Regions from separate parts of the Bifidobacterium sp. ESL0825 genome, predicted to be linked through region 2. Evidence: riboswitches for the same ligand, from Rfam matches in the RefSeq annotation. Region 2 holds a riboswitch; the other holds the start of a gene.
The links. Region 2 has a riboswitch for guanidine ahead of ACUIAG_RS03965 (CBU_0592 family membrane protein). Riboswitches for the same ligand answer to the same signal wherever they lie in the genome.
Positions count from the first base shown of each region.

Region 1: it holds a riboswitch for guanidine, as region 2 does, so the genes downstream of both, ACUIAG_RS00560 (DMT family transporter) here and ACUIAG_RS03965 (CBU_0592 family membrane protein) in region 2, are expected to answer to the same signal.

Region 1 is NZ_CP199589.1:130,680-146,258, forward strand. It holds gene ACUIAG_RS00510 (peptidoglycan D,D-transpeptidase FtsI family protein) at 1-189, shown strand, start outside; gene ACUIAG_RS00515 (UDP-N-acetylmuramyl peptide synthase) at 236-1,117, shown strand; gene ACUIAG_RS00520 (UDP-N-acetylmuramoyl-tripeptide--D-alanyl-D-alanine ligase) at 1,127-2,653, shown strand; gene mraY (phospho-N-acetylmuramoyl-pentapeptide-transferase) at 2,728-3,831, shown strand; gene murD (UDP-N-acetylmuramoyl-L-alanine--D-glutamate ligase) at 3,911-5,350, shown strand; gene ACUIAG_RS00535 (peptidoglycan glycosyltransferase FtsW) at 5,334-6,557, shown strand; gene ACUIAG_RS00540 (UDP-N-acetylglucosamine--N-acetylmuramyl-(pentapeptide) pyrophosphoryl-undecaprenol N-acetylglucosamine transferase) at 6,628-7,860, shown strand; gene murC (UDP-N-acetylmuramate--L-alanine ligase) at 7,991-9,568, shown strand; gene ACUIAG_RS00550 (cell division protein FtsQ/DivIB) at 9,565-10,830, shown strand; gene dtd (D-aminoacyl-tRNA deacylase) at 10,823-11,323, opposite strand; gene ACUIAG_RS00560 (DMT family transporter) at 11,487-11,849, opposite strand; guanidine-III (ykkC-III) riboswitch at 11,813-11,876, opposite strand; gene ACUIAG_RS00565 (hypothetical protein) at 12,102-13,703, opposite strand; partial or broken gene ACUIAG_RS00570 (FtsX-like permease family protein) at 14,162-14,575, shown strand; gene ACUIAG_RS00575 (FtsX-like permease family protein) at 14,999-15,496, shown strand.
Region 2 is NZ_CP199589.1:918,173-933,751, forward strand. It holds gene ACUIAG_RS03925 (SMEK domain-containing protein) at 1-875, shown strand, start outside; gene ACUIAG_RS03930 (DUF1643 domain-containing protein) at 3,313-3,912, shown strand; gene ACUIAG_RS03935 (hypothetical protein) at 4,266-4,409, opposite strand; partial or broken gene ACUIAG_RS03940 (hypothetical protein) at 4,485-4,847, opposite strand; gene ACUIAG_RS03945 (carboxymuconolactone decarboxylase family protein) at 5,030-5,197, shown strand; partial or broken gene ACUIAG_RS03950 (hypothetical protein) at 5,286-5,375, shown strand; gene ACUIAG_RS03955 (NAD(P)H-dependent oxidoreductase) at 5,398-5,766, shown strand; gene ACUIAG_RS03960 (aldo/keto reductase) at 5,861-6,712, opposite strand; guanidine-III (ykkC-III) riboswitch at 6,859-6,919, shown strand; gene ACUIAG_RS03965 (CBU_0592 family membrane protein) at 6,959-7,402, shown strand; gene ACUIAG_RS03970 (ACT domain-containing protein) at 7,415-7,597, shown strand; gene ACUIAG_RS03975 (hypothetical protein) at 7,897-8,763, shown strand; gene ACUIAG_RS03980 (NAD(P) transhydrogenase subunit alpha) at 9,322-10,512, shown strand; gene ACUIAG_RS03985 (NAD(P) transhydrogenase subunit alpha) at 10,509-10,877, shown strand; gene ACUIAG_RS03990 (NAD(P)(+) transhydrogenase (Re/Si-specific) subunit beta) at 10,874-12,283, shown strand; gene ACUIAG_RS03995 (threonine aldolase family protein) at 12,365-13,390, shown strand; gene ACUIAG_RS04000 (NAD(P)-dependent alcohol dehydrogenase) at 13,649-14,698, shown strand; gene ACUIAG_RS04005 (sensor histidine kinase) at 14,892-15,579, opposite strand, start outside.

The DNA.
Region 1 (15,579 bases), 790 kb from region 2:
GGCATCCTGCCTGCTGACGACCCCCATTATGTTGTCACCGTAGTCCTGAAGAATCCCCACAGCAGCGATGGCGTTTTCGGCAGCATCACCGCCGGCCCCATCTTTGCTCAGATCGGTGAATTCCTTATGCAGAAATACCAGGTCCCCACGTCTGGGCCCAGAACCGATGCTATCCCGGTAACATGGTGATACCGGCAGGCATCATGGCGTTCCCGGACGAAGGAGAGATTGCAGCATGAGTGCGCTGAGTGAATCAATCTCCCGACGGTTGACCCTGGGTCAGCTCAAAGGACGCTACGGTCTGACCCTGGTCCCCGATTTCGCTGAACCAGTTACGGTGACCTCACTGGTGGACGATCTGCCCTCAGTGCGGCCCGGCAGTCTGTATGTGCCAGCAGACCAGCAGGTGGACCAGGGCATGATCGAGGAGGCCGAGCGTCGAGGGGCCTACGCAGCCCTGCTGCCGACCTCGGCCCGTCAACAGGTGGGACGAGCCCGCATACCCCTGCTCTTCGGCACCATGCACGCCTGGCAGATGGGCCAGCTGCTGTCCAACGCCGCAGGGGACCCTTCGGGAGCCCTGGCCGTCTTCGCCCTGGTCGGTTCCCAGGTGCAGGAGCAGGTGGATCTCTTGGCCGACTTCCTGCACGTGCTGGGCAATCCCGTCGGCATTCTCAGCGCCAAGGGTTCGTACTCGCTGGACCGGCGACTGGACCTGGAATATCCCCTGAGCATGTTCGATGTGCAACGCAGTCTGTCCATCGCCCTGGAGGACGGGGCGGCCGCCGTGGTCATCTCCGTGGACGAACAGACCCTGGCCAGGGATGCCCTGCAGGCGGTGGATCTGGATGTAGTGGCCCTGGGCGCTCAGGAGGGCTCCACGCGCGATATGCGGCACGTACGGCTGATCTCCAGGGCCCGCCGATATGGGTTCAGCCTGGGCGGGCACACCATCGTAGCCCGGCGCAACGAGGAATCCGACGGGCTGGCCCGGCAGTCCCTGCCCGCCGATGCACAGAGCGACGACCTGTCCCTGTGCATCGCCATGACCATGGCCGCCGGCGTCAAACGCAACAACATCAGGAGCGCCCTGCGCGTCTCCCGCGAAATGTCCTGAGAGGTGAGGATGAGTCAGTCTGTAGGGGCCGGGTCCATGCCCATGACCCTGGAAGAGGTCGTCGAATATGTGCACGGTCGGCTGGTCGGGGTCAGTCCTGGTCACGAATCCGACCAGCGGTCCGTGCGCATGCGGGTGGTGACCGACTCCCGTCAGGCCAAGCCCGATGGACTCTTCGTAGCCATCAAGGGCGAGCACGTGGATGGCCATGACTATGTTCCCGGCCTGGGAGCCAAGGGCTGCCGGGCGGCCCTGGTCGACCATCTCGTTCCGGGCGCTGACCTGCCCCAGATTCTTGTGGACGATACGGTTGACGCCTTGGGGCTGCTGGCCCGGGCCAGCATAGACCGTCGGCGCGCAGCGTCAGAACCCTTTACGGTGATTGGCATCACCGGATCCGTCGGCAAGACCACCACCAAGGATCTGCTGTCCTCTCTGCTGGCACTCCTTGGTCCGGTGGTGGCCCCTGTCGGGTCTTTCAACAACGAGATCGGCCTTCCTCTGACAGCCTTGGAGGTCGGGCCTGACACCCGGTATCTGGTGGCCGAGATGGGTGCCAACCACCTGGGTGAGATCGCCCGGCTGACCACAATGGTTCCCCCGGACATGGCTCTGGTCCTCAAGGTGGGAGTGGCCCACCTGGGCGAATTCGGCTCCGTGGATCGCATCGCCCAGGCCAAGAGCGAGATCGTGCAAGGTCTGGTGCCGGGCGGGACCGCCGTGCTCAACGCAGACGATTCCCGGGTGGCTGCCATGGCTGATCTGGCCTCTGGCCCTGTTCTGCGGTTTGGCATGGCCGCTGAGGACGCCGGTCCGGACCGCAGCCTGGACGGCTCGGCTCGCTACCTTGACAGCGACAGCCTGGACAGGCCGGCCTTCGAGCTGCGTCTGCCTGGCCAGCAACCTGTTCGGTTGCGTCTGGGCATCCCGGGGCGGCACAATGTCATGAACGCCCTGGCTGCCGCCACGGTAGCCCACGCTCTGGGTCTGGACGCAGAACGCATCGCCGATGAGCTGGGTCGACAGCGGCAAATAAGCCCGCATCGGATGGCCCTGTCTTCGGTCCGGCTGCCGGATGCCTCCTTCACGCTGATCGATGATTCCTTCAACGCCAATCCCGACTCCGTGCGGGCTGGTCTGGACGCCCTGGCCGCCTGGAAGGGATCCGATGGCCCGGTCTATCGGATAGCTGTCCTGGGGGTCATGCTTGAGCTGGGCGGCCAAGGGGAGCGGCTGCACCAGGAGATCGGCGCCTACTGCCGTCGGTTGGGCATTGATGCATTGGTCGCGGTGGGCTGCCGGGATCAGCAGATGGACGGGTTGGTTCATGCCCTTGTCCGTGGCGCTGGCGGCCTGTCTGGTCGGAGCGAGGAACAGCCTGGGGCCATGCGCGTCCTCTTCGCCCAGGATGCTGACCAGGCCGATCACATGGTTCGCCGCCTATGCGCCAAGCATCCTGACCGGCAAAATCTTGTCCTGCTCAAGGGCTCGCACATGTCCGGCCTGTCCGGTCTGGCCGACCGGTGGCAGGGCTGAGCCATGAATCTGCTGGCATCCCCACAGCGGGGTAGAACGTTCAAGGACAGAATCCAAGAGTTGGAGTACACACTGTGATTGCCCTCATCATCGGAATCCTGGTCGCCCTGGTGGTGACGCTGGCAGGCACCCCCCTGCTGATACGGCTGGTTCACCGTCTGCACTACGGCCAGTACATCCGCCAGGATGGGCCCAAGTCCCACCTGGTCAAGCGCGGCACCCCGACCATGGGCGGGCTGATCATCAACCTGGCCATCCTGCTGGGTTGGGCAGCCTCGGCGCTCTACCGCTACCTGTCGCGGGGGGAATCCGTGTCCCTGTCGGCCATGCTGGTGCTGTTCGCCATGCTCTCCATGGGCTTCCTGGGCTTCATCGACGACTTCGCCAAGGTGCGCAAGAAGCAGAACCTGGGCCTGTCGGTCAAGGCCAAGTTCATCGGCCAGTTCATACTGGCCACCATCTACGCGGTGCTGGCTCTGAAGCTGCCCACCAAGAACGGCTACCCCAGCGCCCAGGCGGGCATCTCCTTCGTGGAGCAGCCCATCATCGACTTCAGAATGGCAGGCAGCGTCCTGTCCGTGGTGTTGTTCATCATCTGGGTCAATCTGCTGATGACGGCCTGGAGCAATGCGGTCAACCTGACTGACGGCCTTGACGGGCTGGCTTCAGGCTCCTCCATGATCGCCTTCGTGGGTTACACGGTCATCGCCTTCTGGGAAAGCTACCACTTGAAGGGCGGCAGCCATCCCGGCCATGCCTACGCGGTCTCCGACCCCCTGGACCTGGCCATCATCGCCTGCTGCGCGGCCGTGGCCTGCTTCGGCTTCCTCTGGTACAACACCAATCCGGCCTCCATCTTCATGGGAGACACCGGATCCTTGGCCCTGGGCGGGCTCTTCGCAGCCCTGTCCATCGCCACTCATACCGAGCTTCTGGCGGTCATCCTGGGCGGGCTCTTCGTGGGCGAGGCCGCCTCCGACGTCATCCAGGTGGGCTACTTCAAGCTCACCCACAAGCGGGTCTTCAAGATGGCGCCCATCCACCACCACTTCGAGCTGATGGGTTGGCAGGAGTCCAAGGTGGTTGTCCGGTTCTGGATGGTGGACCTGATCTTCGTCCTGCTGGCCCTGGTCTGCTTCTATGCAGACTGGGTGGTCCGCTCTGGGCTGCCCATCTGAGCGCGTCCATTCACGGTACCGGACTTCGGCAGCCGGTATCATGCCAAGCAGATGCCGGAGCTAGCGGAATGAGGTGTTCATGGATATGGACTTGAGCCAGAAGCGTGTACTGGTCGCCGGGCTGGGCATTTCCGGACGGAGCGTGGCCGCAGCCCTGCGAGGCCGAGCGGCCGGTGTGATCACTGTGGACCAGCGCGCCCCGCAGGCCGATCTTCATGACTTCGACCAGGTGGACTGGAGCCAGGTGGACTTGGTCATGGCCTCGCCCGTCTTCAATCCGCGCACCCCATTTATCCTTGAGGCGCAGCGTCGGGGCATCCCTGTGGTCAGCGAAGTGGAGATGGCTTGGAGGCTGCGGGTGCCCGCAGCCCGGACCGGCCGGCCAGCCCCCTGGATCGGAATCACCGGCACCAATGGCAAGACCTCCACCACCAGGATGGTCGCCGCCATGATGCAGGCCAGCGGGTTCACGGCCCCTGCGGTGGGCAACATCGGCAAGGCCATCTCCACAGCCGTTCTGGACTCCGACAACGACATGCTCTGCGTAGAGCTGAGCTCCTTCCAGCTGCACTTCACTTTTTCGCCGACCCTGGAGTGCGCGGCCATCACCAATCTGGCCGACGACCACCTGGACTGGCACGGTGGCTTTGAAGCCTATGCGGCCGACAAGGCGCGCATCTACCGGGGCGTGCGCAAGGCCCTGGTCTACAACGCTGACGACTCCCGGGTCTCTGAACTGGCCAGGCAGGCGCAGCCAGCCCCAGGCTGCCGACGTGTGGGCTTCACCTTGGGTCGGCCCGAGCCTGGGCAGTTGGGCGTAGAGGATGGCTGGGTCATAGACCGCAGCGGATTGACCGGTCATGACTTTGAGGAGGGCGTCAGGCTGGTCCGGGTGGCCGACCTGACGGATCTGTGCGAGCCTGACGGCACGGTCTACCCCCATCTGCTGGCTGATGCCCTCTGCGCCCTGGCTCTGGCCCTGGGTGCTGGGGCCAAGGTCGACGCGGCCATCGAAGCCATGCGTGCTTTCACCCCTGGCGACCACAGGATCAGTACGGTGGCCACCCTGGGCCAGGGTTCGCAGGCCATCCGTTTCGTCGACGACTCCAAGGCCACCAACGCCCATGCCGCCGAGGCCTCCCTGGCCAGCTACCATGACGGCCAGGTGGTCTGGCTGGCCGGCGGGCTGGCCAAGGGCGCCCGCTTTGACGATCTGGTCCGGTCCCGCAGGTCCAAGCTGGCTGCAGCCGTGATCATCGGCCGGGATCAGCAGCCCATGGCCCAGGCCATCAAGGCCCAGGCGCCCGATCTGCCGGTTACCCTGATCGACCCTGGTGCCGGCGATCAGGTTATGGCCCGGGCCGTCCGTGCAGCCGGCTCCTATGCAAAGCCCGGCCAGGTGGTTCTGCTGGCCCCCGCCTGCGCCTCCATGGATCAGTTCGCCTCCTATGCCGACCGGGGTGACCAGTTTGCCCAGCAGGCCGAACAGTGGGTCCACGAGCATGAAGCGCGACACTGATCCGCACAAGGCTCCCTCCCGGGGGTCTGGCGGCAAGGGGGACTACCGGGGCTGGCGGGCCATTCTCAACCCGCTATGGTGCTACTACGGCTTTTTGGCCACAGTCGTCGCCACCACGGTTTTCGGCCTGATGATGGTCTTTTCCTCCTCGGCTGTGGATCTGGTGGCCCAGGGCAGCTCTCCCTGGAGCCAGGTCATTCGTCAGAGCATATACGCCGTGGTGGGGCTGTTGCTGGCCCTTTTGGCCGTAAGGATCAGCATCGACCGCTACCGGAGCTGGAGCACCGGGTTTCTGATTGTCAGCCAGGGTGTTCAGCTGCTGACGCGTACTCCCCTGGGGCGGTCTGCCAACGGCAATGAGGGGTGGATCTCGGTGGGGGGCATCTCCATGCAGCCGGCCGAGCTGCTCAAACTGGCCCTGTGCCTGTGGCTGCCCCAGGCCCTGATCGAAGCCCAACGGCAGGCTGGCAAGGATTCCGACCTGAAGAGCCAGGCCAAGGCCTATGCCAGGCCGGCCGCCGGCTTTCTGGTCAGTTTCTTGCTGATCATGCTGGGCAAGGATCTGGGAACGGCCATGATCATCGTCATCATCGGCTTCGTGGCCTTCCTGGTCTCGGGCTTCCCCCTGCGCTGGCTGCTCAGCCTGGCAGTCCTGGGGATGGCGGCGGTCATCGGCTTCTCGGTCTATGGCAACAGCAACCGGACCCAGCGGATCATGGCCGCCTATGGCAAGTGCTCGGCGGATGACATTCAGGGTGTCTGCTACCAGTCCATCCACGGACTGTATGCCATGGCCTCGGGAGGGCTGACCGGGGTCGGGCTGGGCAACTCCAGGGAGAAGTGGAACTACCTGCCCGAGGCGCACAATGACTTCATCTTCGCTGTCATCGGCGAGGAGCTGGGCTTTGTAGGGGCGGCCATGCTTATTCTGGTCTTCGTGGTCATGGGCTGGTGCATGCTGAGGATCGCCCTGACCACCAGGAACCGGTATGCCGGCATGGTGCTGATCTGCCTGGATGTATGGCTGGTGGGTCAAGCCCTGGTCAACATCTGCGTGGTTCTGGGCCTGTTGCCGGTCATCGGCCTGCCCCTGCCCTTTGTTTCGGCTGGAGGGACCGCCCTGATCTCCTGCCTGGCTTCGGCCGGGGTGGCCTTGCAGATGATTCGGACTCAACCGGACGTGAAGGCGGCCACAGACGGGTCATGAGATATGGAATGGATATGGCGGAAAGGAAGCGGATTCGCGGATGACGACAGCGACGAGGACCGAGAACGGGATGCCTGGGGACGACCAGGAGCATGCCGGTAAGGGCGCTGGTCCCCATCTGGTGCTGGCCGGTGGTGGGACGGCAGGGCATGTCAACCCCCTGCTCAGCGTGGCTGCGGCCATTCGGGAACGCTGTCCCCAGGCGGCTGTCAGCGTGATCGGTACTGCTGTCGGGCTGGAGCACGACCTGGTGCCGGCCACCGGACTTCCCCTGGACCTGATTGAGAAGGTGCCCTTCCCCCGTCGCCCCGGCAAGGCCGCCCTAGGCTTTCCCCGGCGTTGGCGGCATGAGGTGCAGCGGGTCCGAGAATATCTGCAGGATCGGTCGGCCGACCTGGTGGTCGGCTTTGGTGGCTATGCCTCGGCGCCGGCCTACAGGGCTGCGCGGAATCTGGGTCTGCCCATCGTCGTCCACGAGCAGAACGCCCGGGCAGGCATGGCCAACAAGTTGGGCGCTCGCTGGGCTGATTTCGTAGGTACAGCCTATGAGGATACCGGCATCCGAGCCCGGGCCGGAGTGCCTGTGCGCCGCGTGGGTCTGCCCCTGCGGCCGGCCATCGCCCGACTGGCCAAGCAGATGGAGGCTGATCCCTCGGGCGCTCGCCGGGAGTCGGCGCAGTCCTTGGGTCTGGATCCCGATAGGCCCATCCTGCTGGTCACCGGGGGATCCCTGGGTGCGCTCAGCCTGAACAAGGCGGTGGCTGGCGCGGCCCGGCAACTATTGGAGCGAACCCAGGTCATCCATCTGACGGGCCGTGGCAAGGCCGACCAGGTCAGAGAGCAGGTGGCGGCAGATATGGGCGATGCGGCCATCAACGATTTGGACCCGGCCCACCAGGGCCGGGGGGACTACCACATGGCCGAATACTTGGAGCGGATCGATCTGGCCTTCGCCTGCGCTGATCTGGTGGTCTGCAGGGCTGGTGCCGGCTCTGTCAGCGAGCTGGCCGCCCTGGGGGTGCCCGCCGTCTACGTGCCCCTGCCCATCGGCAACGGCGAGCAGCGATTCAACGCCCAGCCTGTCGTTGGGGCCGGGGGAGGACTCATGGTCGATGATGCGGCGCTGGACGCCAAATGGGTGGCCCAGCACGTCCCTGCTCTTATGGCTGATAAGGATAGGCTGGCTGACATGCGCAGCCGGGCCTGGGGGTACGGGATTCGCGACGCTGCCCAGGTGATGGCTGAGCAGATCCTGACCATGGCCGACCAACACCTTGCCCGCAAGGACTCTGGGAGGGCCTAATCGGGCATAATGGAGGCAGGCGACGGGCGACCGTCCTGAACGGTCCTGAACTGTTGGAGGAGATGCAACTACTGTGCCCAAGCATGAATTGAATACTGTGCCCGGTCGGCAGGACGGCGGCGACCGGTCCCTGCCGGTTCTGGACCCCCGCCTGCCTGCCTTGGCCCAGGCCGGAGTGCGCGACCCCAGGGATTTGGGGCCCACCCACTTCATCGGCATCGGCGGGGCTGGGATGAGCGTGCTGGCCGAGATGCTCCACCAGGAGGGGGTACAGGTCTCGGGCTCCGACCGCGCCGAGGGGGACAAGACCCGTCGCCTGCGTCAGCTGGGAATCCCGGTCGCCATCGGCCAGGATGCCAGCAACGTGGCCGGGGCTCGCACGGTGGTCTGGTCCAGTGCCATCAAGCCTGACAATCCCGAGATTCTGGCAGCTCGCGAGGCCGGCGCCCGGCTGATCCACCGCAGTGACATTCTGGCCCTGCTCATGGCCTCCAGAATCTCAGTCACCGTGGCCGGTGCCCATGGCAAGACCACCACCAGTGCGCTCTTGGCCCACCTGCTGACCAAGGGCGGCCAAGGGGATCTGGCTGATCCCAGCTACGCCATCGGGGGCAGCCTTCAGAGCGGCCAGGGGCCCATGGACGGGGGGCACGTGGGGGCCGGACGGGTCCTGGTGGCCGAGGCGGACGAGTCCGACGGCAGCTTTGGCAAGTACACTCCCGACATCGCCATCATCACCAACGTGGAGCCCGACCATCTGGACCACTACGGCACGGCTGACGCCTTCCACCAGGCCTTCGTGGAACATGCCCGGCATGCCCGCCGCTTCCTGGTGGTCTGCGGGGACGACCAGGGCGCCTTGGAGGTGCTGCGGCGGCTGCACGGGGACTGCCAGGCCAAGATCATCGTCTATGCTTCGGATCCCCAGCTGAATATGGACTCCCTGCCCGGGGTCCTCGGCCTGGTTCGCATCGAGTCCGAGTCCGAAAGCAGCGGCAGCGGTCGTGAGCATTGCCGTTTGGCTCTCCCGGCGCAGGTGCTCCAGGCAGCAGGGTTGGATGCCAGCAAGCCGCTCGAATTGCAGGTGGACTTGGCGATTCCCGGCATTCACAACGCCCGCAATGCAGCCGCGGCCATCATCGCCGCCATCCTGTTGGGAATGGATCCCGATGCAGCCGCCGCTTCTGCAGCCGACTTCCGTGGGGCCTCTCGACGCTTCGAGGTCCGCGGAATCCAGCATGGGGTCACCGTAGTTGATGATTACGCCCATCATCCTACGGAGATCGCCGCCCTGCTGACCGCCGCCAGACGGCGTTATCCGGGGCGGACCATCAGGGTGCTCTTCCAGCCTCACCTGTATTCGCGAACGGCCATCTTTGCTGACCGGTTCGCAGATGCTTTGTCCCTGGCGGACGATGTGACCGTAACCGACATCTTCCCCGCCCGCGAGCTGGCCAGCGATTTTCCGGGCGTGGATGCCGGGACCATCCCTGCCGCCGCTCGCAAGGCATCGAACCATGAGTCCCGGGATTCCGGGAAGAGGTCGACCGGAGCTGTCTTCCGGGCCTGCCCGGACATGCATCAGGCAGCTCTGGATCTGGCAGAGCGGGCAGAGCCGGGGGATGTGATCCTGACTGTGGGCGCCGGCGATGTCACCGCTATGGGACCGGTCATTCTTGACAAGCTTGCTGAACGGGACGAGCAGTGAAGACCGGCAAGGGTCGCAGCGCCTCCGGCGGAGCCTCTTCCAGAAGCAGGGCCGTCCGGGCTGCCAAGGCCGCACGGACAGCCCGGTCTGGGCGCACCACCAAGCCTTTGGGAGAGGAACCGCAGACCGGCAGAACCGCCAGATCGGGCAGGTCGGCCGCTTCCGATGCTGCGGGATTGGCAGGCCGCCGGTCCAAGGCTGAAAAGACAGGCGGCAGGGGCAGGCGTCTCAAGCGGTCCAAGCGTCTCAAGGGTCGTCCCAATCGTGCCAAGAAAGCAGGCGGCTCCAGGACACGTAGCCCAAGGTCGGCCTCTTCATCCTCCCGCTCTCTAGTCAAAGGCAGCAGCGCCTCAGCCTCCACGTCTGTGACATCCAGGTCTGCGCTCTCACGCTCGACGAGTTCGGCCGGCGGATTCGTCGATGCCCGGACCATACCGCCGGACCGACCCGTCTCAGGCAGGATTGGCACCGACCAGGAGGATCAGGGGCTGGGGATCTTCGTACGGCCCAAGGTTCTGGACTTTCAGGCCCGGGTGCGCGAGAAGAAGAAGGTCAGTCGCAGGCTGGTCCTGATCCGGACAGGTGTCGTCCTCCTGGTCATGGCTCTGATTGCAGGACTGTCATGGCTGCTTTTTCTCTCGCCGGTCTTCCGCCTGCAGACCGAAAAGATCGATGTCAGCGGCGGCAATGCCTGGGTGTCCAACGATCGGGTGGCCTCAATCGTGGCTCGTCAGGGGGATCGCTCGCTGCTGCTCGTTTCCACCAATGGAGTCGAGGAGGAGATCAGCGGCATGGCCGGGGTGACCGATGCCAAGGTCCGCAAGAGTTTTCCGCACGGTCTGGAGGTGACCTTCGATGCCCAGGAGCCCACTGCGGTCTTCAAGGATGCGCAGGACAAACTGACGGCCGTCGACAGACAGGGAAGGGTGCTCAATACTGTGTCCAAGCCGGTGAAGGGAGTGCCGGTCATCCAGGTCTCCACCGTCAATCGTGCCCAGCAGGATCAGGCGGTCAGGCAGACCCTGCGGATACTGTCGACCATGCCCGAGGCCATGCGTCATTCGGTGACCAAGGTGACTGCGGAAACCCAGGACTCCATCACCACTGAGCTGGACCAGGGCAAACATGTCATCATCTGGGGCGACGGCTCCGACCTGAAGCTCAAGCAGGCCGTGGTCGACAAGATCATCAACGATCCAACCAAGATCGGCGACAAGCATCAGCTTGATGTGTCGGCGCCCCTGCGGCCCATCGTCAAATAGTCGCTGCAGGAGCTGCCGTCTTCATCAACCTGTCAGTGTCCAGCAGGATGGTCACCGGGCCATCGTTGACCAAATCCAATCGCATGTGGGCGCCGAATTGTCCGGCGGCAACAGGGACACCGGTCGCGGCCAGGGCCCGGTTCAGGTCCTGCCAGACGCTTTGGGCGTGTTGGGGTTCGCCCGCAGCCATGAAACTGGGTCGATTGCCGCGCCGCAGATCCGCGTAAAGAGTGAACTGGGAGATGGAGAGGATGGAGCCGCCGCAGTCCAGGACCGACCGGTTCATCCGGCCCTCCTCGTCGGCGAAGATGCGCATCCGGGTCAGCTTGCGCACGGCATAGTCCACCTGGGCATCGCCGTCGCTGTCCTGGACGGCCACCAGGAGCAGGAGACCCGTGCCGATGCTCTGGGGCTTGAAATCGGGATCCGGCTGCCCCTGCTCGTCGACCACATCGACCCGGGCACGGCTGACCCGCTGTATGACGATTCTCATGGTTCCAGTCTAAAAACTTCTGGCGTTGTTGTAGTGCCGCAGGGTACAGCTGGACCGGTACCTGGTGAGGGTCAGGCTGGAGACCCGTTTGAAGATCGGTGGGCAGCTTCAGGTCGAAGCCCACTATGCCTGTGTTACTCAGGTAATATGACGGGCACCGCTCTCAGTTGACGATCTTGAGTCCGACCACGCAAGCGACCAGGCCGATGATGAGCAGAATGCGGGCGAGTGAAATAGGCTCCGAGCCCGTGGCCATGGCGTAGAGGACAGTCAAGGCGGCACCGATGCCGACCCAGACCGCGTAGGCCGTGCTGGTAGGGATGCTTCGCATGGCTAAGGCCAGGCCAACTATGCTGAGAATCAATCCAACGATGAAAACCATGTCCGGGACGATTTTGGTAAAGCCTTGAGACTTGCCTAGGGCGGTGGCCCAGACTGATTCACAGATGCCAGCGAGTATGAGTACGATCCACGAGGAAATGGCTCCCTTTCGGCAAGTCTTGTCGCTGTCCGGGTACTTGACCATCGTCCGGGAACCTGCATCAGGCTCTGCGCATTAGAGTAGCACTGGTTGAATCGTAAAATGTTGAATCAGATATTTTTCACGGCGGTTCAGAGGCCGTAAATGATCAATGCTGATTCAATTCGTCAGAGATCCTGCTTAGTTGGGATTACATTGCTACTTGGTCACGTGGGATGGGAAATGCCGCAACCTAGGCTGATCTGGGCGGTCAAAGTTGTCGACAGCACATACACAGCTATATCGTATGTTCTGGTTTCACCGCTTTACTAGTGTCAGTATTAGTTGCCACTTTCCTTTGAAGCTGGAAAACCTATGAGTAATGGCTTTTTGTAGTCTTTCCTCTTTATCAGCCTCTGGGCTTATGGATGTTGATAAATACTGGCGGTCATCAAAGATGGCTGCTAGATAGATTTTGCAATCCTCCTGATTACAACAATCGAACTTCCGATCATTGGTGGCGATTTGATCTACTAAGCACGTGATGTTGCGTTGATGTTTTGTTGCATCCAGCTCTACAATGTTGTTTCGTTGAGAGTCGTAAGATTCTAGGATTTTTTGGAGTTCGTCAATTGACAACGATAGCAATGGTACCCGTTTCGTGTCGCAGGAAGCAGGATAGCATATTTTTGCCCACTCCCCGTTTTCAGTGGGTGTTAAGATGGTGTGCAGTAAATGCTGGCGATGAGTATCTACAGATAATTCTGAACGAAGGTACGTTGAAGCGACATTTGTGGATAAGCGGAAATGATCGATTTCTATATACTTCTGGTCGTCTTTAATAAACCTTTTTATCAACCACTTATCAATGGGGACCAAGAAACGATTCCAGAATGGTATTAAATAGAATATGTAAATCAATATCGGGATCAAAATCGTAAACACGAACATCAACGTAGTTGTTGGGCTTAATACAAGGGAAAAGGGTAAAATTGATATAATCCAAGAAAGTACTGCTGTAGGGAAATGGTATTTTAATTTGGGACATTTGTATTGAGTTTGATTCTCTTCGTTTGGTTGACCGTAAACGCCGATTTGTAACATAAAGAAACGATCAAACGAACAGGGGATTAGTTCAAGTACAACAGCAATGACCAAGGTGATTATACGGACGACTAGATGATTGCTCATTCTGCCGAATAGCGCTGCTATTCCACATGCTATAAATGTTGCAAGAGTGGTCATGAGGGTCAATCCGAAAATAGGGCGAAGAATAGTATCAGTTCTCGGAAGTCTTCTAACCGACGATCTTTTAGTTAATGATCGATATTCATTGAGGTGATTTGATCTCAGCATTTCGTTTTTTTGCATTGCACGAGATGAAATGACCTGTTTTACGCCATAGCTAAGGGCAAAGGCTGCTATGCAAACGCTGATGATTGTCAATAACGAACTCAGACCAAAATCGTACTGTTTAAACATGTCAGGTGCTATATAGCCTGTGATGATGACAATAGCACACGACAGTAAGCAGACAAATAGGTAGAATGCACTCGCGGTGTTGGAAGACTCGACGGTCTTTGTTTCCAGGAAAGCTGTGACAAGAGCGACACCTAGGATTAATCCCCATAATGACAGCAACATATTAGCAGGATCTGTATAAAAACCGTTATGCACAAAATTGTGAAAAAAAGTAAAGAAAATACTGTGCTCATACCACCGCTGCTCTGCTTGATTTTTGATTAAGCTATACTCCGTTGACCTGAGACTAATTCCGCATACGAGAAGTATGACAGAGGACACTACGGCTGCAAAAAACTGGTTAACATTTTCAGCGTGCCAACTTTCTGCCGGATGAAACATCGGGGAAATATTCGAATGATCTTTTGTGGTGGACATAATTGAATCTCGCTCTATCATCGTCTCTCTTTGTGAGTTTATATAGTTAAATATAAATATGGCCAAAGGACATGTAGTTTGCATACTGTCCTGGTTGCGGACCGAGAAACAGGATGACTATCGAACTGGCCAATGAGCTGGAATTGCTTGTTTGTTAGGCCTCTCCAGTTAAAGGGCTTCGTTTCAATGCTGTGACGCCTAGACGATGTAAGGCATACGATCGCAATAAGCTCGGTATCATAAGGTTGAATCAGGGTTGATTCAGGGTCGTTTCAGGGGTTTGCCGGATGTTGTCTTCAGCGTCGATCGACTATTCATGTAAATACAGAAATATAGCCGAGTGTACACACGAGGACGTGGCAGGTGGATGAAACATGACTTGGGCCTTACGTGATTTGAAAGCCAATAGTGGCATCTGGGCTGGCGTCTTTATCGTTCTTGTGGTCACCCAAACCCTGCTCTGTGCCATGAGCGTGAGCATGGGTGTCAACAGCTATTACCAGGGTTTGTCGGCCAAGACCAGGGATCCTGCCAAGAGCCTGGCTTCGGTCCTGAGTCTGGTCTTTCTCACGGTCATTGTGCTCGGCTGTTTGGTGATCAAGCACACCCTGCAGGCATCGATTCGCCAACGTCGGCAGGGGCTGGCCCTTCTTCCGCTGCTGGGCGCTACGCCTAAGCAGATCCTGGTACTTACACTTTTGCAGGTGATGATTTTGGTTCTACCAGCCTCCCTCGTTGCTGCGGCTCTTTCACCTGCGCTGGCTGGAAGGATCCTCGATTGGTATTCCGCTGGAATGCGAATACCGGTGCATTTCGCTTTTACTTGGCGCGGTTTTCCCAGGTCTGCCCTGACTGGTCTTGCAGTGGGATTGGCCACTGCCGTCTTGGCGACCAGCCGGACATTGCAGGATTTGAGGAAGATGACACCCGTCCGGATGGTGCGCCGTGCTGAGGAGAGCGAATCGGTTGAACGGCCGAGACATGGACGTGGTCTTGTATCGCTTTTCCTTGGGCTGGCCTTGCTGCTATTGCCGTTGCCTGTCTTTACCTATCTTTCGCACAGCGGCTCTGGGTCCTTAGAGCCTAAGCAAGTCCAGGCGGTCATAAGTGCCGTTGGAAGTGGACCGCTGTTTGCTATTCTCTTGCTGCTGATTGCCTTGGCACGTTCTGGGGGGCCAGTTATAAGCAGGGTCACTCAACTTTGGACTGCTCTGGTCCCCTCGTCATCTGCTGTCTGGCGGATAGCGCGTTCACAGGCTGTGGCCAGGAGTCGAGACACTACATTCGGCTCAACAGTAATAGCTCTGACTGCCTGTATGTTTCTGGTTGGTGGTCTGTTGGCTGCCGGAGGCACCAGTACCATCGCCATGAACAAGGTACCGGGAATAGAGAACGTCACATCGGGGGGAACCCTGGAGTTGCTCTATGGTTTCTGGGCAGCGCTGCTGGTCTCCCTGGTCGGCGTGATCGCGGGGTTCGCCATCGCCGCTCGGGATCGTGACCTCGATTTGGCGCTCCTGTCAATTGCCGGCGCAAACCCGCGGCAGCTGACTGCTATATCCATATTGGACGGCACCATCGTGATGACCACAGGCATTATCATCGCAGCAGGCGGCACCGGACTGGTCGGGCTGAGCACAGCTATGGTCTACTGGCCCCTTATACACAGTCTGTCCATGGTTTTTCCTTGGCAGTTCTTCCTTATATGCGGGTTGCCGATCATCGTCGTCGGTTCGCTGGCGACCATGCTGACGGCGCGGCCTGCTTTGCGGCGCTCGCCCATAGCCATTCTGCAAGGCGCCATAGGCGAATGATTGACATTAAGTCAATGCGGTTTGCTCTTATGCATTTAATTGAATGGTTTCTCTCTATAAAGCTTTGTTTGGCAATGGGTTCA
Region 2 (15,579 bases):
AAGCAATAAACAAACCAGGCTATGACTTACGTGATGACGAAAATCATATTCTTATTCAAATAACTGCTAATAAAAATATAAAGGAAAAAATATCAAGTACAAAAAGGCAGATTGAAAAACTGAAACAAAGCGGTGACTGTGACGGATACACAACATACATCATATTTATATCAGAGTTCTCTAATCTTCAAGGAAAATACGATGAAACTAAATTGAAAATTTTTTCACAGGCTGATATATTCCGTAAAATTGAAGTAGATGCCAAACCTTGTGACAAAAGGATATCTGAAGTAGAACTTTATTTAAATGGATGTATCAATACAATAAGAACGCAGATAACAAATAGTTGGAGGATGGCAGAAGAAAACAAACCAATGTCCCTAACGAAAGATTCTGAAGTGTTTAAAAAAATATTTAAGTTGAACAGTCAGAATCCCAATCATCCCCTGGATGATACGCAACTTGAAGTAACACTTGATAATATAAACAATTTTCAGAATTACTGGTGGGGTCAGACTGAACAAACCAGACAAGTTATTTCCTGTTTATATGATCACGGCAATGACAGCCCTTCTGCCTGGCAACTTGACGTTCGTCCGCCTTATTTTACATATAAGACCTTGGACAAAGTGACTGAATTGATTTATCATGACACGGCACAGCAACATCAGAGAAAAATCGGACAAATTGTCATGCAATCGGGAATCACAAGTTTCTACCCCGAAGGCGAGGCAGGAGATGGTGATACTCCGTTCGGCTTCCATGAGTCAGCTGATGATGAAGCTAATGGACTTTTCGATCTCCAGCAATTCTTTACGCAAAAATCAATATCAAAGTTTCTTGAAACTTGTGATTTTGCAGACTTGCTTATGTAGCTGGTTTTGGTTTGCCTTACTACCATGGTCACAGGTATGAGCACACTCCACTATTGAGGAAGATGACGATACCGCGCATGTAGCCACCCACAAGCTGGTCCGACGGCATCAACAAAGGCAGCCAGTGCAGGCTGTAACGCTAGTCCGGCCCAATTGATCGCTTGAGAGAACTTATCCGGCAGCCAGTATGCTGGGTTGTCGGAGTGCTCTTACTCCCACGCTACAGGTGGTATGGATGGTGAGCCAGTTGGTGTGCTGCTCATTGTTTGCCTTCCTCGTTGACGATGATGTGTAGCTGGCCGATCTTGTTTTTGACGGCTTCTGCACGGTAGATTCAATGTCAGCAGGGTTATACCTACTGCTTTGGCTAGGATCTCGATAGCGGTGGCTTGAGCGGTAATAATTGTTTCCAACACTACCGTATCATAAAGAGATTGAGTCACATTATCGTAATGCGCCTGTCGTTGCCTTTCGTCTCATATAAGTCTTGTGCTGCGGATGTGTTCTCGTTTCATTCATACCCCAAGCAGCAATTCCACGAAAAGTTCTAATACTGAATGATGCTAGTTCCCCCGTCGGTTTTGATCACCAGAGTTACCGTATGCTGTGCCTTACTCACTCTCATAGGTTTGAGCCAGACGGCCCCTGCAGACATACACGGCCAACATGATCCGCTTCATTGAACAAAATGTCTCACGGCGGGAAGTTCCTATCATTAGGCAGACGCACCCAGCCATGAACCGCCAGATTCGCGCTCAGGTTACCTGTATGGGTAGCGTCACTGGCGTAGAAGTTAGCATCTTATGCAGATTTCTGATCACCAGCGAACTACAGTCGCAATCATTGCCAAATGGATAGAAGTTCAACCGGCCAGATTGGCTGTAACCTATATTGGCGAGATTACACCAGTAGCACATCCGATTTACAACACTTGCACGCTAGCCGCGAGCATCACCACCCTCCCAGAGCTTGCTTCGTCTGGCTGTGGCGTAACCTCCCGTGCGATATTTACTAGCGGCACGCTATCAACTTGCAGCTGGCGTACAGGTTGATTACCGATGTTCATGTTCGCGCACTTCAAGGCATATAACCATTCATCAGGATGTTGCACGTGACAAAAACAACAATTCTTGGACGGGGAGTCCATGAGCTCCTGATACAAGTGAGTGCCAGTGTCGTTACCACCTATAGCATAATTGCTTCATGCACTTAATTAGCTTCATCTTTAGTCGCAATCGACACAGGGCTGGACTGCTTCACATAGCGATGATGTAACGCCGCCAGCTCACCCTTCTTGAGCACCCGCATCCCCTCCTCCATAGCCGAAGTACGATCGGACTGCTGTTAAGCTTGCCATTGAACTTTCAACTCTATTTACTACCTGTTATTGCAAGTACCTCACTATGAGGTAAACCACGCCATTAATTACAGATACGCTTATACATTCACACACGATAACTGTTATCTCTTTTATATGAATAGCTGCCAATCGGTCATGAATGCATACTGGTAAAAGCTTCCCCTTAATTCTCGGATCGTTGAGACAAACGTAAATAGCTCCACCACTCATCTCAAAATCTCCGTGGCACCTGTTGTACGCAGTATGATCTGATACTGACCTTTTGGCAGGAAAATATGACATGAACTCCCATAATTATCAATCTGCTGAACGGGAGTAGCGCTACTACTCACCACTTGACCAACAATAAGAGCACCATCACTAAGTACAGTGAGTAGAAGACAACATTCTTTCGGCCCTCGCAAACGTCCCCTTCAATCAACCGTGTACTATTCACCTTGACCAGAACCGAACACTATCACTGAGCCAGCAGCCTCACGCTGCCACTGACCAGCAGCATACCCAGGCCTATTTATCCAAGCAAAACCCATCGAAACGCACAACGAGACGGCGCATAAATCGACCGGCCCACAACATGATCCCAGCCACCGACCGTGACCAATCAACAAGTAAATCCGACAAATTCACATTGTAGGAGGCTGATTGCACCTTTCAGCATCTGAACGACTAGTGAGCCTTGACCTTTTATTTCTAGCATCGCTTCACCGGGGCTGTTCATAGCCTTCCACACATATGGTGTGTTTTCTACGGAGCCCGGATTTCTCCATAAATCCGATGATAGTATGTTGAGTCACGAAGCCAGCAAGCAAGACGCTGACGCTGCTGAAGACATCTACAGGCACAAAGCCAAGTCTCCAACATCCTCTTATCCTGATCCAGAAGGTCGCGTGCACGAACCTCATTAACCACCTCACATCAAACCCTTACTTCCGACTTGCTTTACAGTTCGTTAAATGAGAACTTACTCTTTAGAGCTAAGATTACGAGTTAAAAATAAAGACTAAAATAAAAGAGTTCTTTCATTCACTATGACATATTTACGCAACAGCCAAGTTGTAAATTTGAAAAGGAGGAATTATGAGAGATTTGACCTCTTCACTTCCTACGCTTACTGAAAATATGAGGCAGACTGCTGTTTTTAACGATACCAATCCTAAAAAAAGAACCCACCGTTACCTGCTAACCAGGGAATGGAAAACTGGTGTTGAAAAACCAAATCTGGCATGCTTCATCATGCAGAACCCTTCAAAGGGTGACGAGTATGTTGACGATCCGGCAATAGATGCCTGTATAAAACTTATTCATGGGGAAAAAGATGATAATAACAAACCGTATGACGGTATAGTTATTCTCAATTTATATGCTTTTATTGACTCCAACTCACACAAAATTTTCGAAAAGTCATACATAGATGCAGTAGGCCCTGAAAACGACATAATTATACAAGACGTGGTTCAGCAATACCCAAACAACATAATCGTCGCATGGGGAGCAGGAGGAGAAGAGTTTTTGCCTGGATTCAGGAAAAGAATTGAAAGCGTTTTGTATCTCCTCCCCAAGGAAGGGCTTCACTGTTTAGGCGTCACTTACAAAGGTAAACAACGTTACCCCAGATACCCTCACCCAAGAAATCCAAAGGATTTGGATAAATTGAAGATACAACCTTGGATAATGTAGCAATAGATCTCAAAACTCTCAACATTGCTATAAGCATGGGGCTCACCCCTTGCTTTATCGCTGGCTCTTATTGCTGTTTATTTATATCTATATCAAATAAATTATGATCTCATCGTTCTAACAAAGAAGTGTTTTTCTGAAATCCGATGTATTTACCACGCTGTATCAGTTCTTGAAGTAAGTGCAAATTTTGCTAACTTGACACAACTCACACAGGTCAGTGAAGTTCATATTGAAGTGAACTACTTTCTGGGGGAGAGGGCAATTGAGGGGTTGGGATTGATATCCTCATAAAAACGTTTTATCAACCATCCCGCTTAGAACAAGCATTAGTAAATGGCTGGTACTCCATATCAGTCCTGGTCGTATCTGGAAAGCTCGATCAGGTTCCTATCGGGGTCCCTGACGTACACCGAGGTGATGGCCCCATGCGCACCAGTCTGATTGACCGGACCCAGACAGTCGACATGACGCTCATGACGCGGCAACCACATCATCCAGCGAATCCTCCATAAGCAGACACAAGTCAGCCGAGCCGGGCGTAGGCCTATTCGCCTTGGGATCAATCTCATGGCCAGCACATCACGGTAAAACGCGCAGGTCGCATCGACATCCCGCACCGTGATGACCAGATGGTCCAAACCAGTGATTCTCAAGAGCTCAACTCCTATCGCCCAATAACTCAAAAGACAGCCTAAGCGAGCGCATGCGAAAAAATGCCTTGCGGCCAGCAGAGAAGGCGACCCATAGTCACAACAGACAACACACCTGCCAGGGCCAAGAAGAAACCAATCGGATGAAAGCTCGGCAATGGACCCATGCAAAAACCGAATACCAACATATAAGTAATCGGCATTATACATACCGTTTCGAGGGCCATAAACTGTTGCCGTTCGCATCCAAGACAGCAGTGAGCCTGCATCTTGGGCGATCATATAGTCAGCGAGGAAGGGAACATCATGACCACAAAGCAAACAGTTGGAAGAGAGCAATTGGGCGAATTCGCGCCTCAGTTCGCAACTCTGAATGACGATGTGCTATTCGGCGAAGTCTGGGCTGACGAACAAGCACTGTCCGCGCACGACAGAAGCATGATCACCATAGCCACATTAATGCCATGGGTAGCACAGAACAGCTCGACGTTCACCTGAACATCGGGAAAAAGAACGGCATCACCAAGGACGAGATAGCAGCCGAAATTACCCATCTGGTTTTCTACGCAGGCTGGCCGAAGGCCTGGTCGGCTTTCAACCGCGCCAAGCAAATCTGGCAAAATGATGACTGAAGGAGAATAAGGCATGAAGCAAAACGCCAAGACGGCAGTCCTGGTCTTCCACCCCCATATGGAAGCCTCACGGATCAACGCCCGCCTGATGCGGGAAGCCAAGGGGCATGAGGATAAGGGTATCCTGGTCCGGGACGAATATGCTGCCTTGCGCTCAAATCAGATCGACATCCCTAGTAAGCAAGCATTCGTCAAAGGCTTTGACCGTCTGGTATGGCAGTCTCCCATGTATTGGTACAGCTTGTCCTCCGCTGCTCAAGGAGTGGGAAGACCTGGTACTTACCTACGGATGGGCCTACGGTACCCACGGCGATGCCCTGAAAGGCAAGGAACTCATGCTCGCCGTCTCGGTCGGCTCTGCCGGAGAGAACTATCACCATGAGGGCGAATTCGGCTATACGGTGGACGAGCTCCTGGCTCCGTTCAAAGCTACCAGCAATCTCATTGGAACCGTCTATCGGAAGCCCTTTATTCTGACCGGCGTTAGCTCAGGTATGAGCGATCAGAGCCTGGAAAAGGCAGCCAAAGATTACTTGAGCTGTCTGCAAGGCGACTGGCCGGCACAATAAGCCTCAGCAAGAATCCCTAATATCAAGACGAGGGCATCCACACAGGAATCTTAAAGTGCGGGCGCCCTCGTCTTATCAGCTCAGCGGACCTCAGTCACTGTGTATAAGATAACCCATGCAGACGTGTGGTCTCCTCAGGCGTATCCACATTAAGAAATAGGCGGCCTCCCGTATCCATGGCTCTGATGTCATGCATATCGTCATCATCAAGACTGAAATCTGCAATATTGTGGTTCTCGCGAATCCGTTCCTCATGCGCGGATTTCGGGATGGCGCATATCCCCTGCTGGGTCAGCCAGCGCAATACTATCTGGGCCGGTGTCTTGCCGTAGCGCTGGCCGATACGCATGAGGACAGGATTGTCGAAAATTCCCCGACGACCTTTAGTCAGAGGCGCCCAGGCCATGGGTGCAACCCCCTGCTCGTCCATGACCTTTCGAAGTGCGGTCTGCTGAGTGAAGGGATGCAGCTCAATCTGATTGACCATAGGCGCGATTCTGCTGGAAAGGATCAAATCAATTAGCCGGTCAGGCAGGAAATTGCAGACTCCGATGGCACGAACGCGGCCTTGGTCATACAGGTCTTCCATAGCTCTCCACGACCCATGATAATCGCCATAAGGCATATGGATAAGGTACAGATCCAGGTAGTCCGTCTGCAGGTTGATCAGGGTCTTTTCAAAGGACTGCATCGTCCCCTCGTAACCATTTTGCTGAATCCAGACCTTTGAGGAAAGGCTCACTTCCTCTCGAGGAATAGCAGATTCCCTCAGCGCATCCCCCACTGCTCTCTCGTTGCCGTAGAAGGCAGCTGTATCGATAAGGCGGTAGTCCCAATCGAGGGCCGATGCCACACTACGTCTGCATTCATCCAGATCACCTATCTGGTAGACTCCGAATCCCAATATGGGAAGCTCGAAGCCATTGCTCAGCTGCAGTTTTTCCATGCGCTATCGTCTCCTTGGTGATGCCCTCCTGCAATCTAACAAAGCATAGGAAGACAGTATTGCCTACCACTTTTGGCTATATATTCATCCTCTGCTTATGGGGATGCACACCGGACCTTCGACCCCTGCCAGTAATGCTACAGTATCTTTCGGAAGCATTCCTTCCCCCGACGAGACGCGCCGTACCCGGATCGACGACGACGCTCAACAGGTCACTCGTGGAAGGATGTGGTTGGTTTGTTCCTAATGACTCAGCTTATTGGATTTCTGCTGCTCCTCATGGCCTTTGCTTCGATGATGCTGCTAGGCCTGCCCAGCGGCAGCCGGGTCAATCTTGTTTTGAACCTTATCGGCGCATGTTTGCTGGCCGTCGATGCTCTGGCTAACTGGAGGTGGGCCTTTTTTGCCCTTGAATGCGTATGGGCCCTAGTTGCGCTATACGCCATCATCAGATCATATTTAAAAAGCGATTCATTCACGACCAAGAATTGCAGCTCAGCGACAAGGCAAGGGCAGGGTATCTGCATCCAACCCATAGAAGCGGAACTGACTGTCTGCAAAGTTGCTGATTATACAGAGATTGATCTGAACTCACCTTTTGTTTTTACAGGACGAACCGACCAAGAAGCTTCATTAGTCTGTCCAACCGAGATTGTTCCCAGCCGGACCCTGGAACGCAGCGACGGCTGACGGGCCTTCCGCATCCAAGGCATTCTCGACTTTTCACTCATCGGCATCCTGGCGCCCATCGCCACCATTCTGGCAAACAAGGGCATAGGCATTTTCGCCGTCTCGACCTACAACACGGATTATGTCCTTACCAAGGCCGAGGACTTCCCTGCCGCCCTGGATGCCCTCGACAAGTCAGGATATACAATCATCTGATCGACCCACAGCAACTTCAATCGTGACCGCCGATGCTGCCAATGCATAAACAAAAACCCTTCGTCGTTGAATATAATGCAACGAATCCTGCGCTTTTGCCGGCCCTATCTCTTGTCTAACTCTATGTGCTTCACCTGCACTTGGTCAATATCGAAATGATGCCGACCTAGTGCCAGTCAATGCCGCTTTTACGAGAAAATGACACATAAACTGGCCTCAACGGAGGTTGCTTCCTGAAAATAGGCAGGCTGCCAGATGACCTGCCACAAGTGACGGGAAGTACAAGCCTGGAGGATCAGATGAGCAACAATCGAAACGAACGTGCGAATAAGAACCAAGGCAGGCACGAGGGCAACTCCTCGCGCAGCGACGACACACGTGAAGATTCCCAACAAACAACCATGAACGACAAGAACCACATGCCAAAGCCGGTGGACAATCCCAAGGCCAGCAAAGATAACCATGTAGAAAATTCACCCAAGCCGAAGCCTACACCTGAACAAACAGGCGAGAAGGAAGGCAGGGATTCATCCAACAAGGACGCTGATCATAGCAGGCCTGAAAAGGAAAATAAGCAGGAACAGACCATAGCCACCGACCGCGAGCAAGCCTCTCACACAGACAGAGAGCATGACTCCTTCCATGATGACAAGCCAAGCCAACCCAGTAAGCCTGTCGGCAAACCATCTCAACCAAGTGTTGCCAGCTTACCCAAACCGCGGAAGGCGAAAAACCATGACTCCTTCTATCTGGGCCTGGCCTCCGCAGTCTTGGTCGCAGCTCTGGGCCTCAGCTTGAGCACCATGCCGATCTTCTTCTCCCTGCCTCTTGCCGCAGTCTTATTCGGAATCGGCATCTGGCTCCTCTCCTATGCCAGCTTCAAGTCTCCCGGCAAGCCGGAGGGAGAGGGAACGGAGACGGACAGGCATACCAGGACGGTAGTCGTAGCAACGGTCCTTCTGGTGCTGCAGTCCTTCATCATGGATGTCTTCATCTTCACCCGAATGGGAACAGTCGGCAAACACCAGAACGCCATCGTGATCACCTGGATCATCGCCAGCATGATCGAGACCCTGGCTGCCTTCGCCCTCATCTACCATCACAATCCCCTGCAGTCCAAGCCCAAGGATTCCGCGGCAAACGACAAGCACGAGGGAAATGAATAAGGCGCCACAGCGCACATCAATCAGAAACGACACACAAGTCCAGAAGGGCAGGCTGACCGTCAATGTGAGACCGCCACAGCAGACGAACAAATCAGCTCGCCTAGCTGTTCTGTTCGCCAAGGTCTCGTGCTCACTGAGATTTTGCGTCTCAGGGTGCCGCGTATCATTCTTGAAGACGCGCGGCACCCTTGCATGATCAACCCACATACCGTAGCTGGTCATAGCTGGAAACTGTCGGATGGACAGAGGCTACGATGCCATGCGCTACGCCGACCGGCTCCCCCAAAAATTCGGTAACAAAACCGTGAGCCCATTTTCGGACGTTACAACTTTACAGACATTGCATAGATCGCGGGGGTGCAACTATGCGGGCACAGCTTCATGCTCCTTCTATTTCTCGTCCACATTCGGAAAATACCTTGAGTTCGGTCCCTTCTCGACTGATACTTATACAGCGCAAGCACATACAGGCTGCACTAACCTCCCAACAGCAGGGTGCAGCAACTAGAATCAATGGTGCAATTGCTCACACACAGCTGTGTTTGAAAAAGGAAAGACATGAGTGGACCAGAACAATCTCCCGTAACCTTCGGGGTCCTCAAAGAGACAAACGAGGAAGAGTCTCGTGTGGCCCTAACGCCAGACATCGTGACCCGGCTGACCAGACAAGGCATCACCTGCCTATTGGAGTCCGGGGCCGGGGCTCGAGCCGGCTTCCGGGATGAGGACTACCAGCGGACGGGAGCCACAGTCACCGACAGGGATACCGTCCTATCCAAATCAGAAGTCCTGGGTTTCGTCAACAGACCGGAAAGCTCCTTGCTGAAGAGGATTCCAGCCGGAACATGGATCATCGGCATGCTGGGGTCCTTGAGCGACAGGGACTACATCAAATCCCTGGAAGCGGCCGGGCTTACCGGAATCGCCATGGAACGACTCCCCCGCCAGCTCAGCTCGGCCCAGTCCATGGATGAGATGACCTCGCAGAACTCGGTCATGGGATACAAGGCGGCTCTGGTGGCTGCCGATGCCTATGGATCCTTCTTCCCCATGATGACCACTGCAGCAGGAACCATCCGACCAGCCAAGGTCCTGGTCCTGGGCGCGGGGATTGCAGGCCTGCAGGCCATCGGGACCGCAAAACGTCTGGGAGCCGTGGTTACTGCCTATGATGTCAGGCCCGCTTCCAGGCAGGAGGTGGAATCCTTGGGAGCCAAGTTCCTCGATTTGGGGCTGGACTTCTCCAAGGGACAGGGCCAGGGCGGCTATGCACGGCAGCTGACCGACCAGGAACAGGCCCAGCAGCAGGCTGCGGTGGATGCCAAAGCAGCAGGCTTCGATGTGGTCATCACCACGGCCAAGGTTCCAGGCGGAAAGCCTCCCCGCCTCCTGAGCGCCAAGGGTGTGGCCAATCTGCACCCCGGAGCAGTGATCGTGGACTGCGCCGCCAGCGACCTGGGCGGCAACGTCGAGGGATCACAGGTGGGAACCAGGACCACCGACAAGGGGGTCATCATGATCGGGGCACCATACCTGGCCAGCGGCGTACCCATGACGGCATCCAACCTGCTGTCCAGAAATGTGGCGGACGTGCTGGTGCATTTCCTTCGTGATGGCGCGCTCAGCATCAAAGCGGACGACGAGATCGATCAAGCACTGGTTGTATCTAATGCATCCGATTCCGGCACGGGCGAAAGCGCGGATGCTCCAGGTGACGAAAAGGCCGAAGAGAAAGGTCAAGAGCAATGAATTCTGTGGTCATAGCAATTACGCTTTTCATTCTGGCCCTGCTGATCGGCGTGGAGGTGATCGGCAAGGTTCCGGCCACGCTTCACACGCCGCTCATGTCGGGCGCCAACTCCATTCATGGCATTGTGATCGTCGGAGTAGTCATTATCGCGGCGGAGGCCCATTCCCCGCTTTCCTATGTACTCATATTCCTGGCTGCCGTCCTTGGCGCCATGAATGTGGTGGGCGGCTACGTGGTGACCGACAGGATGCTGGAGATGTTCAAGTCCTCCAAACCCGACAAGGGAAAGGATAAGGCCAGCCAGGACGAACAGGCTTCGTCCCTCACGACCGAGACCGCTAAGAACCAGGGAGCCAACAAGTGAATACCCTCGATATCATTACCTGGTTCGTCTATCTCCTTTCCTCGGTCATGTTCGTCATGGGCCTGCACTACATGAACTCCCCCAAGACGGCACGTACAGGCAACAGGATCTCTGCAGCGGGCATGGTCATCGCCGTGGCTATGGCCTTCATCCATCTGTTCGCCACCGGTTTCAACTCCTCCCTGGCCATCATTCTGCTCGTGCTCGGCATCCTGATCGGATCGGCAATGGGGGTCTACTCGGCCAGGAAGGTCAAAATGACGGACATGCCTCAGCTGGTTTCCGTCTTCAACACGGTCGGCGGCGGCGCTGCAGCCTTGGTCGCCCTGAATGACATATTGACTTCCGAGGGCACCCCGACTCTGGTAGTGCTGATCACCGCCGGTCTGGGTGTGGTCATCGGTTCCATCACCTTCACCGGCTCTCTGATAGCTGCCGGCAAGCTCCAGGGCATCGGCCTGATCAAAAACCTGAAGCTACCAGCAAAGGCCGTCTGGAATGTGCTTTTCGCCCTGTTGACGGTCCTCAGCCTGGTCATGCTCTGCCTGAATCCCGGCAATCGAACCCTATGGGCCATCCTCACGGCCATCTTCGCCCTGGGCTATGGACTGGTCTTCGTCATCCCCATTGGCGGTGCCGACATGCCCGTGGTCATCTCCGTCTTGAACGCCTGCACCGGCACAGCTGTGGCCATGAATGGCCTGGCCATCGACAACGTCGCTCTGATCGTGGCAGGCGCTCTGGTAGGCGCAGCAGGTGCCACTCTATCCGTCCTGATGGCCCAGGCCATGAACAGGCCGCTCCTGAGCGTTCTGGCCGGCGGGTTCGGCGGCTCCTCGACCAATGCTGCCCAGGACGCGAGCACCCAAGGGACCATGAAGGAGACCACGCCCGACGATGTGGCCGTCCAGCTGGTCTATGCGGACAAGGTTATCTTCGTCCCCGGCTTCGGTCTGGCGCAAGCCCAGGCCCAGCGCGAACTGGCCGACCTGGGCGAACTGCTCAAGGGCCGCGGCGTGGAGGTCTCCTATGCCATCCATCCGGTGGCCGGCCGCATGCCCGGACATATGAACGTCCTCTTGGCCGAGGCCAACGTCCCCTATGAGGAATTGATCGACCTCGACGACATCAATCCCCAGTTCCCATCAGCCAACGTCGCCTTGGTGGTCGGCGCCAATGACGTGACCAACCCGGCTGCACGCCGACCGGGGACCGCGGTCTCCGGTATGCCCATCCTGGACGTCGACAAGGCCCAGCACGTTGTCGTCCTCAAGAGAGGCAGGGGCAAGGGGTACGCCGGCATCGAAAACGAGCTCTACTTCAACCCGAACACGCAGATGCTCTTCAACGACGCCAAGGTCAGCCTTCAGGCGATCATTGCATCCGTCAAGGAGCTCATCGCCTGAGCATATGCTGTAGTCACAGCTATGGCTCCGGATCGGCTTGGCTGGTCCGGAGCCAATTATCGTCTAACAGGAAGGACCCACATGCTGTCATTTGTCAACGACTATTCCGAGGGCGCCCACCCCGAAGTCCTGCAGCGGCTGATCGACACCAACATGGAGCATCTTCCCGGCTATGGCAAGGATCGGTACTGCTTCTCCGCCGCTCAGAAGATCGCTCAGGCCTGCGACTGCCCCCAGGCTCAGGTCTATTTCCTGGCCGGCGGGACCCAAACCAACCAGGTCGTCACCTCCTGCCTGCTGAAGCCTTACCAGGGAGTGGTCGCTGCGGATACGGGCCATGTCAACGTCCACGAGGCCGGCGCCATTGAAGCCGTAGGCCACAAGGTTCTGACCATCCCCGGCGAACAGGGAAAGATTCGTGCAGAGGACCTTAAGGCCTTTTTGGAAGGCTTCTACACCGACGCAAACCATGAGCAGATGGTCTTCCCCGGAATGGTCTACATCTCCCATCCCACAGAGTATGGAACCCTCTATGCCCGCCAGGAGCTGGAAGACCTTTCGCAAATCTGTCGGGAACACAAGATTCCGCTCTACCTGGACGGGGCCAGGCTTGGGTACGGGCTGGTGGCCCCCGGAACCGACGTCGATCTGACGGACATAGCCCGTCTCTGCGACGTTTTCTACATCGGCGGGACCAAGGTCGGCGCACTCTGTGGGGAAGCGGTGGTCTTCCCCAGGGGGAACGCTCCCGAGCATTTCAGCACCATGATCAAAAGAAGAGGCGCCCTTCTGGCCAAGGGAAGACTCCTGGGAGTGCAGTTCGACGCCCTCTTTACCGACGGCCTCTACTCGCGAATCAGCCGAAACGCCATCCAGACAGCAGCGATGATCAAGAAGGCCCTGCATGAGAAGGGGTATCAGATTGTCATGGACTCCCCCACCAACCAGACCTTCGTCCGCCTGGACAACGAGCGCATGGAGAAGCTGTCCAAGCAGGTCGCCTTCGACTTCTGGGAACGCAGCGATGCCACCCACACGGTGATCCGGCTGGCCACCTCCTGGGCGACAACCGTTGAGGACACCCAGGCTCTGATCAGTCTGCTGTAAAAGCCGCTCACACTCATCCTGGCAAGCTTTAGCTCATTTTGTCCCCTCCCCTCCCAGTTCGCCTTAGGGGGGGGGGCATATATATGGCTTTTCGGCCCGACCTATAGGCATGGCCAATCCTGCATTGTTGGACATCTCACACTCTTTCGGGTGAGTGCAAATCTGACGTTCAGTAAAATTTTTATTGCAACGATGCTGATGCAGACACTCCCGCCCTGAACGCAAGGGCAGAAATGTTTCAACGATGAAAGGAAGCTTATGAAAGCCGTTGTTTTCGAGCAATTCAACACCTTCCCCACCCTCAAGGAAGTGCCAGAGCCGACTCCCGGGAGCGGCGAGGTTCTCCTCAAGGTGGCCGGGGCAGGCTGCTGCCATTCCGATGTCTCCGTTTTCCAGGACTACACCCCCGAAACAGGCAGCCACACCAAGCCGCCGTTCATTCTGGGACATGAGACCACCGGCTGGGTGGAAGAGGTAGGACCCGATGTCACGGGCTTCAAGAAGGGCGATGCCTACATCGTCTACGGGCCCACCGGATGCGGCCACTGCCCTCACTGCGTAGCCGGCCAGGAAAACTACTGCTCCAGCGCCGCAACCAACAAGTCGCTGGCCCTGGGTCTGGGGCGCGACGGCGGCATGGCCGAATACATGACCGTCCCGGCCCGCAACCTGGTGCCCCTGGGCGATGCGGATCCAATCGCGGCTGCACCCCTGGCTGACGCTGCCCTGACTCCCTACCACGCCATCCGGGCTGCCATGCCCCACCTGAACGGCGGCGGAAAGTACGCTCTGGTCATTGGCCTGGGCGGGCTGGGCCAGATCGCCATTCAGATTCTGCACGCGCTGACCGGCGCTACCGTGATCGCCACTGACACCAAGCCGGAGGCTCTGGCCAAGGCTGAGGCCAAGGGTGCCATCCCCGTTATGAGCGACGAGCACCAGGTGGAGAACATCAGGAAGATCACCCACGGGGAGGGCGTGGATGCTGCCTTCGATTTCGTGGGTGTGGCCCCGACCATTGCTGCCGCACAGGCCTCGGGCGGCCCGGGATCCCGGGTGACCGTGGTCGGCATCGCCGGCGGCAAGGCGGAATACGACTGGTACTCCAAGCCCTGGGAGCAGGAGCTGCTGGGCGTGTACTGGGGCTCCATTCCTGAGCTCTACGATGTGGCCAACATGTATCGCCACGGCCAGATCCAGACCGAGATTGAAACCTACTCGCTGGACAACGCTCTGGATGCCTACCACAAGCTGGTCGACAACAAGCTCTCAGCCAGGGCCGTCATAGTCCCCCACACCAAGGCCTGATTTTCCTTTGATCGTAGGCGGAGAAGCGGCTCATCCATCGATTGGATTTAAGCACGATCGGATTTAAACACAATCAGATTGATGTGCTGACACCATTTCTCCGCCTACATACACTCAGTGGCCTGTCTCGGCCTTGTCATAAAGGCCGAGACAGGCCACAGCATCTTAACAAGCGACCTTAAACCCGCATTGTTTATGATTGGCTTGATTGGGGAGCATCGCTCAGCAACAAGTGGGCCAAGAAAATGCCATTGGCGGATTCCAGCCTCATGGAGCCGCCGAGCGAATCCACCAGGGAGTCGACGATGCTCAGACCCAGACCTGTGCTTCTGATCTTGGTCCGTGATTGGTCATCGGTCTGGAACCGTTCCATGAGCCTGTCCACATTGACGGCTCCACCCTTGGTTTTGTTGCCGAAGTCCAGATGAATTCGCCCATCTTCACTCTTGCATAGGTCCACCCAGGCTGAATCCTGCGCATACTTGAGCCAGTTACCGATCAGGTTCTGAATTATTCGACTCATCATGATCTGATCCGTCGTGATTTCCACACCAGCTTGGATCCTGGGCTCCACCGTGACTGACCGTGCAGTCAAAGAATCGAAGGCATTGAAGAGCTCCTGCTGAACCAGTGCCGATAGGTTCACCTTGGCCAGATCCAGATTCACGCTCTTTTCTTGTATCAGATTGAAATCCATCAGGTAATGCAAATAGCGATCCACCGACTGCAGGTTGTTGAGAATCTTGCTCAATTGCTCCTGATCAGCCGATCCCTCCTTGAGCAGCTGGGCATATCCTCTGGCCACGGTCAGCGGGGTCTTGATGTCATGGGTCAGATTGGTCAGCATCTGCCGGACCTGTTTGTTCTGCTCGGCCTGAGTG